2 regions of the Enterobacter sp. QK-SA4 genome follow, and region 2 is predicted to be linked to the other one. Evidence: predicted binding sites of a transcription regulator. Region 2 holds the regulator's gene; the other holds the start of a gene.

Region 1 (3,854 bases), 3.5 Mb from region 2:
GTTCAGCCAGCGTCGTTGCCGAGAGTTCATCGGCGACCAGAACAAACCGTTTTGGCCAGGCATTCGGCCCCTGAATGGTGTCATCGAGATGGAACAGCAGACGCTGTCCCAGGGCGCGGAGATCGCCAGCCCGCTCTTTCAGGTAACCGTCGGTCAGTGCCGCAAATTGGTCGGCAAATTTTTCGATGACCTTCTTAACCGCCCACTCTGCGACCGAGCCTTTATCCACTTCCGCAAAAAGCTCACGACGCAGACGCGCGTCGGAGAGCAGGTGCGAATAGAGGTCGAAGATGGCCGCCGTCTCTTTCTGTGCGCCTGCGGCAAAGCGCTTGCTGTAACGACGAAATTCATTCGCCGCCTCTTCCAGCGCGGCGGTAAGACGCTCGCGCTCAAGCGCTTCATCAAGCGTAGAGGCTTCGTAAACCTGCTCCATCAGCGGCAGCGTGGCGTCCATCCAGCCTTCCGCAATCGCTACGCCTGGCGATGCCGGAAGGGCACGAATGCGCGTATGGCGATACTGACCAAAGAGCGCGGCAAGCTGGGACTGGGAGAGGATCGCCGCCATCTGCGTGGCCAGCGTGACGAGGAAAGACTCTTCGCTTTCATCGTACTGACGTAGCTCGCGCTGCTGGACTACCAGCACGCCGAGCAGCTGGCGACGCTGGATAATCGGCACGCCAAGGAAAGCGCGGAAGCGCTCTTCTTTTACGGAAGGGATGTATTTAAAGCTGGGGTGTTTTTGCGCATCAGCAAGGTTGATGGGTTCAGCCAGCCGCCCAACCAGGCCCACGATACCTTCATCAAATGCAAGCGTGACGGTGCGTCCACGTGGTTTTTTCAAACCACGGGTCGCCATCAGGTAATAGCAGCGCCGATCGTGGTCGGCCAGATATACCGAACAGACCTCGGTCTCCATCGCAAGACAGATGTCAGTAACCAGAATATTCAGCGCCTCGTTCAGACGCGGAGCACTGGCCACCTTCTCGACTATTTCTCGCAAGCGGGTGAGCATGATTTGCGTAGCTTAACCTCTTTTACGTCGCCAGGCAGGTGCGCTCTGCGGCTTAGGCGGGATCTCCTGAAGCTGCATGACCACACTTGCAAACTCTTTCATCACCCTACGGTAAACATCGCGTTTAAATGACACGACCTGACGAACAGGATACCAATAGCTCACCCAGCGCCAGCCATCGAACTCCGGCGTACTGCTGGTTTGCATATTGATGTCTGAATCGTTGCCCACCAACTGCAACAGAAACCACTTCTGTTTCTGGCCGATACAAACCGGCTTTGTGTCCCAACGCACCAAACGTTTCGGTAACTTGTAACGCAACCAGTTGCGGGTCGAAGCCAGGATGCGAACATCTTTTCGGCTTAAACCGACCTCTTCAAAAAGCTCCCGGTACATCGCTTGTTCTGGGGACTCTCCCGGATTGATCCCGCCTTGCGGGAACTGCCAGGAGTGCTGACCATATCGCCGGGCCCACATTACCTGGCCCTGACGATTACAAATTACTATTCCTACGTTCGGGCGGTAGCCATCGTCATCAATCACCGGACTACCCCAAATTAAACCTTATATATGAATGATTGTTTCACACTACAGGGAGGCGGTAAACCACTCTCTTACAGGGCTGCAACCTAATAACATTTGAATAACTCACAAATAAGTACTGAGTTATAAACAGATGAGAGGCAGTGAAGGGAATTTTATTCACTTTTTCTGTGGATATAGTTGTGAAGAAGTGTCTGATTACCGATGAACAACCTCAAACCCTGTTTTGCCAACGCTTTCGAGTCATTCAAATAATTCAATATTTTTCATAAAGTTAAATGTATTTTTATGAACAAAAAACAGAATAGCGTGACGATCATCACATCAGGGATCGTCGTACTGATGAAAGATCGAACAGCGTCGGTTTTATCCACAGATTGTGCCAATAAGTTAGTCACAATTTGTTTGAAAATTCGATTTTCATCGCACGTCAAGGCTGTAAATTGAAACAGTAGTCAGGGTTATGCCCAGTTATCCCATTTTTCTGTGGATAACATGGTGTAAGATCCTGTTCATTGTCAGTGACCAGATTTGAACAACCGGTTTTCTGAGTCTGGTGAAACGATTTAAAAGCAATAAAAAAACCTATAAATCATAGACATGGAATATTGGTACAGAAATAGTTAAACTCTATCCACAGGGGACAATTTCTTCGTTTATTTTTTAATCAAAAGGTTACCTTCATGCATCTGCTTACACCCTTGCTCTCACCGCCGTCCAGCGAGGGCCAGTTGCTACAGCAGGCACAGCGTCTGGCAGGCTTTTCGCTTGGCGAGCTGGCGGCAATGGCAGGGCTTCAGATCCCGAAGGATCTAAAACGGGATAAAGGCTGGATCGGCATGCTGCTCGAGCTGTGGCTGGGCGCCAGCGCAGGGAGCAAACCCGAGCAGGATTTTGCAGCGCTTGGCGTGGAGTTAAAAACCATCCCCATAGACAGCCAGGGCAAGCCCCTTGAGACCACCTTCGTCTGCGTTGCGCCATTAACCGGCAACACCGGCGTGACGTGGGAAACCAGCCACGTTCGCCACAAGCTGAAGCGCGTGTTGTGGGTGCCGGTTGAAGGTGAGCGTCAGATCCCGCTGGCTGAGCGTCGCGTTGGCGCGCCGCTGCTCTGGTGCCCGAACGACGATGAGGAGCAACAGCTGCGTCTGGACTGGGAAGAGCTGATGGACATGATCGTGCTTGGGCAGGTAGAGCGCATCACCGCCCGGCACGGAGAAGTATTACAGCTGCGCCCGAAAGCGGCCAACAGTAAAGCGCTTACCGAGGCAATCGGCGCGCAGGGCGAGCCGATACTGACGCTGCCGCGCGGTTTTTATCTCAAAAAGAATTTCACCGGCGCACTCCTGGCACGTCATTTCCTCCTAAAAACATAGTTTTTTACTTATTTTGCGAGCTCCCAAACATAATCGACTGCTTTTTAAGATTTTACCGCTTCCTCCTGTTGCAATATCAGGTTAAAACTAAACTATGATTTGATACGCGCCAGATGAGGACGATAACGATGAAAAAATGGGCAGTGTTAGTTTCAGCAGTCGGTTTAGCGTTTGCCGTATCGGGCTGTAGCAGCGATTACGTTATGGCGACAAAAGACGGTCGAATGATCCTGACCGACGGCAAACCCGAAGTCGACGATGATACCGGTCTGGTCAGCTACCGCGACCAGGAAGGCAATAAAATGCAGATCAATCGCGACGAAGTATCGCAAATTATCGAGCGATAAACAGAGAGAGGTCAGTCGCTTGCTGGCCTTTTTGATTTTTTTCTTCCCCTTTTGCTTCCCCTCTGCCATGTTTATATTCCTTTGTCGGGCACGCCCTGACGCGGTCTATAAGTCTACTGAGGAAGCCGGCTATGCATTATCACCGTATCCCCCACAGCGCTCTTGAAATAAGCCAACTGGGGTTGGGCACGATGACATTTGGTGAACAAAACAGCGAAGCCGATGCCCATGCACAACTCGATTACGCCGTCAGCCAGGGGATTAACCTGATTGATGTCGCGGAGATGTACCCTGTTCCGCCACGTCCGGAAACGCAGGGACTTACCGAAACCTACGTCGGTAACTGGCTGGCAAAACGCGGCAACCGTGAAAAGCTGGTGATTGCCTCAAAAGTCAGTGGTCCCGCGCGCAACAACGATACCGGGATCCGCCCGAATCAGATCCTCGATCGTAAGAATATCCGCGCCGCACTGGACGCCAGCCTGAAGCGCCTGCAAACCGACTACCTCGACCTGTATCAGGTGCACTGGCCGCAGCGCCCAACCAACTGCTTTGGTAAGCTCGGCTACAGCTGGA
Region 2 (3,854 bases):
GAGCCGCAGGCGAAGCCACCGACGGTGTATCGCGCGCTGGATTTCCTGCTGGAACAAGGATTCGTGCATAAAGTTGAGTCCACAAACAGCTATGTGTTGTGCCATCTGTTCGATCAGCCTACCCACACATCGGCGATGTTTATCTGTGACCGATGCGGCGTGGTGAAAGAAGAGGCTGCGGAAGGCGTGGAAGATATTATGCATACGCTGGCAGCGAAAATGGGTTTTGCCCTGCGTCATAACGTGATTGAAGCGCACGGACTGTGCTCTGCCTGCGTGGAAGTGGAAGCCTGTCGTCATCAGGACGCGTGTCAGCACGACCACTCTATTCTTGTGAAGAAAAAACCGCGTTAACGGCAAAAGAAAAGGCGGCTCATGGCCGCCCTCAGGGTGTACTTCCTTGTACTTGCGGGTAAAGCCCGGTTACCAGCGGTAGTCGTTGCGTTTTTCCCAGTCGCCCACTTCTTTTTCCGCCTGGTCTTTCGCGTAGCCGTAACGTTCCTGAATTTTACCGACAAGCTGATCGCGTTTACCTTCAATGACGGTCATATCGTCATCAGTCAGCTTACCCCACTGTTCTTTCGCTTTACCTTTGAACTGCTTCCAGTTGCCGCCGATTTCGTCTTTATTCATCATCGTGTCCTCTTAGTTAAGCGTCGGGTCGTAACGTCCGTTACGTTCTTTTCTGCTGGACGTGATAATTATTGTAGTTAAGGATTCGGCAGTTGATTTCATATTCGGAATCTTTAACCGTCACGATATATCGTGACGTGTAGGGAACCAGGTATCGTTTTGCCAGTGGCGATGCCAGATAAAAGCCAGCGATATCCCTCTCAGCGAGAGGAAAACGGCCAGGGCCAGCCACAAACCGTGATTACCCAGCCAGGGAAGCGTCAGCAGCGTCAGGCCAAACCCTGCCGCCGCGACCGCCATGCTGTTGCGCATTTCCGCTCCGCGCGTCGCACCAATAAACATGCCGTCCAGCAGATAACACCAGACGCCGACCACCGGTAAGATGACTTGCCAGATGAGATAGTGACTCGCCAGCTCGCGCAGCGCAGGGATAGACGTAAGCAACGCGACGATTTGCTCACCAAGGCAGGCATAAACCAGGCCGAACGCCAGCGCCACCAGTCCCGACTGGCGGCAGGCTGCCCGCCAGACGTCCCGCAGCTGCCCGCTTTCGCGCGCGCCGTAAGCCTGCCCGGAATACGCTTCTACCGCATAGGCAAAACCGTCCAGCGCGTAGGCGGTAAAGGTCAGTAGCGTCATCAATACCGCGTTGACCGCAACGATTTCTGGCCCCAGTCGCGCCCCGAAAACCGTCAGCGCGCCGAAGCAGAGCTGAAGCAGCAGCGAGCGCAGCATGATGTCACGATTAAGCGCCAGCAGCCTACGGATATTGCCGCGCCATGCAGTTTTGAGCTGCGCCAGGGAGATGCCGCGCATCGCCAGCACGCGCCAGACCATCCACAGACCAATAATAAAGGTTCCGTATTCGGCAATTGCCGTCGCCAGCGCCGCGCCCCGCACGTTCATATGCAGGCCCATTACCAGCCAGACATCCAGCACAATGTTGAGAAGGTTGCCTACCACCAGCAAAATCACTGGTGCACGGGCGTACTGAACGCCCAGGAGCCACCCCAGCAGAACCAGGTTTGCCAGCGAGGCGGGCGCGCTGAGCCAGCGGATTTCAAGGAAACGTCGCGCCTGAGCAAGTACCGCCTCGCTGCCGCCGACAACATGGAGCGCAAGGTCGATAAGAGGCGCACGAAATAAAACGATTAACGCCCCTGCACCGAGCGCAAGGATCAGCGGCTGGACCAGCGCGCGCGCCAGACGCAGCGGATCTTTTGCACCATAAGCCTGGGCCGTGAGCCCGGTGGTGCTCATGCGCAAAAAGAGCAGCAGCATAAACAGGAAGCTGGTTGCCGTCGCGCCAATCGCCACGCCGCCAAGATAAACAGGCGAATCAAGGTGGCCAATAACGGCAGTATCGACCAGACCCAGCAAGGGAACGGTAATATTGGAGAAAATCATCGGCAGAGCAAGACGCCACAATGCCTTATCGGATGCCGTCAGCAGTGACATGAAAAATACCGGGAGTCGAGAATGGAGCAGGCTACAGCGGCGCCATAGCCTGTCAGGAAGAGGTTACAGCCATTCGCCGTTGCGAATGACCCCAACCGCCAGTCCTTCGATAGAGAAGTTGTGTTCGCGGAGATCGACCACAATCGGGGAGAACTCGTTGTTTTCAGGCAGTAGCTGAACGGTGTTCCCCTGTTTTTTCAGACGCTTGACGGTGACTTCATCATCTATGCGCGCGACAACCACCTGGCCGTTACGCACATCCTGCGTTTTGTGCACCGCAAGCAGATCGCCGTCAAGAATACCGATGTCTTTCATCGACATACCGCTGACGCGCAGCAGGAAATCAGCGCTTGGTTTGAACATGCCAGGATCGACCTGGTAGTGGCCTTCAATATGCTGCTGTGCCAGTAAAGGCTCACCGGCAGCAACACGGCCTATCAGCGGAATGCCCGTCTCTTCTTCCACCAGCAGGCGGATACCGCGTGACGCGCCTGAAACAATCTCAATCACGCCTTTACGCGCCAGCGCTTTCAGGTGTTCTTCAGCAGCATTCGGAGAACGGAAGCCCAGACGCTGCGCGATTTCCGCACGCGTGGGTGGCATACCCGTCTGGCCGATATGATCCCGGATGAGATCAAACACCTCTTGCTGCCTGGTCGTTAACGCTTTCATTCCGCCCCCTGGGTGTATATACAGTTATGCTGTGAGTATATACAGTCAAAGGCGATTTTGGAACCAAAAACTGCACAAAAAACCAGGGACTTAATTATTCCTCGAGGCTCATCGGAAATGTGACCAAAGCAGCGTGACCCAGGTGATAACAGCAGTGATAATCGCCAGCAGCACGGCAGCAGAGCCCATGTCTTTTGCGCGGCCAGAAAGCTCATGGAAATCTGAACCTATGCGATCAACAACGGCCTCAATAGCGCTATTAAGAATTTCCACTATCATCACCAGAAGCACGGAACCGATTAGAAGTACGCGGGTAATAGCATCAATATCAAGGAAACAGGCGACGATCACCGCGATGATAGCGGCGACGCCCTCCTGGCGAAAGGCAGCTTCGTTGATCCACGCGGCACGGAAACCTTTCCATGAATAGCCGGCGGCTTTGATGATACGCGTTAACCCAGTGGTATTATTGGCCATTAAAAGAACCTTTTATGAAAAAAAGCGTCAGTAACAGGAACTGTAGCGCGTTTCGCTACAGCCTGAAGTATGACGGGTAACAACAGAAATTTTGCGCGCTTTCTGTTATCCTTGCGCCGCAATTGCATTATTAACCAGAGGCTTTACATCGTTTATGTCCGGCTGGCCACGAATTTACTACAAATTACTTAATTTACCATTAAGCATCCTGGTAAAAAGCAAGTCTATCCCAGCAGAACCCGCGCTGGAATTGGGGCTCGATACGTCGCGTCCTATTATGTACGTTTTGCCTTATAACTCGAAGGCAGACTTACTGACGCTTCGCGCCCAGTGTCTGGCGCATGACTTACCTGACCCGCTTGAACCGCTTGAAGTTGACGGTACGCTGCTGCCGCGCTACGTGTTCATTCACGGTGGACCGCGCGTGTTTACCTATTACACGCCAAAAGAAGAGTCCATCAAGCTGTTCCACGACTATCTTGACCTGCACCGCAGCAACCCCGATCTGGATGTGCAGATGGTGCCGGTATCGGTGATGTTTGGTCGTCGTCCGGGCCGTGAAAAAGGTGAAGAGAACCCGCCGCTGCGCATGCTTAATGGCATCCAGAAGTTCT

Evidence for each region. The regulator LexA, encoded in region 2, represses DNA repair genes until DNA is damaged. The targets are predictions, from matches to a motif close to TNCTGTATGTACATACAGNA.
Region 1: mutH (DNA mismatch repair endonuclease MutH) is a predicted target of LexA. The motif match lies at 1,990-2,009, and genes of this name have one in related genera.

Annotation. Positions count from the first base shown of each region.
Region 1 is NZ_JBXFXH010000007.1:933,409-937,262, reverse strand. Features, by position in the region: gene ptsP (phosphoenolpyruvate--protein phosphotransferase) at 1-1,012, opposite strand, end outside; gene rppH (RNA pyrophosphohydrolase) at 1,025-1,555, opposite strand; gene mutH (DNA mismatch repair endonuclease MutH) at 2,239-2,931, shown strand; gene AC1VYI_RS06135 (YgdI/YgdR family lipoprotein) at 3,060-3,278, shown strand; gene AC1VYI_RS06130 (NADP(H)-dependent aldo-keto reductase) at 3,410-3,854, shown strand, end outside.
Region 2 is NZ_JBXFXH010000007.1:4,410,605-4,414,458, forward strand. Features, by position in the region: gene zur (zinc uptake transcriptional repressor Zur) at 1-354, shown strand, start outside; gene AC1VYI_RS22870 (CsbD family protein) at 424-633, opposite strand; gene dinF (MATE family efflux transporter DinF) at 754-2,091, opposite strand; gene lexA (transcriptional repressor LexA) at 2,155-2,763, opposite strand; gene AC1VYI_RS22885 (diacylglycerol kinase) at 2,872-3,240, opposite strand; gene plsB (glycerol-3-phosphate 1-O-acyltransferase PlsB) at 3,395-3,854, shown strand, end outside.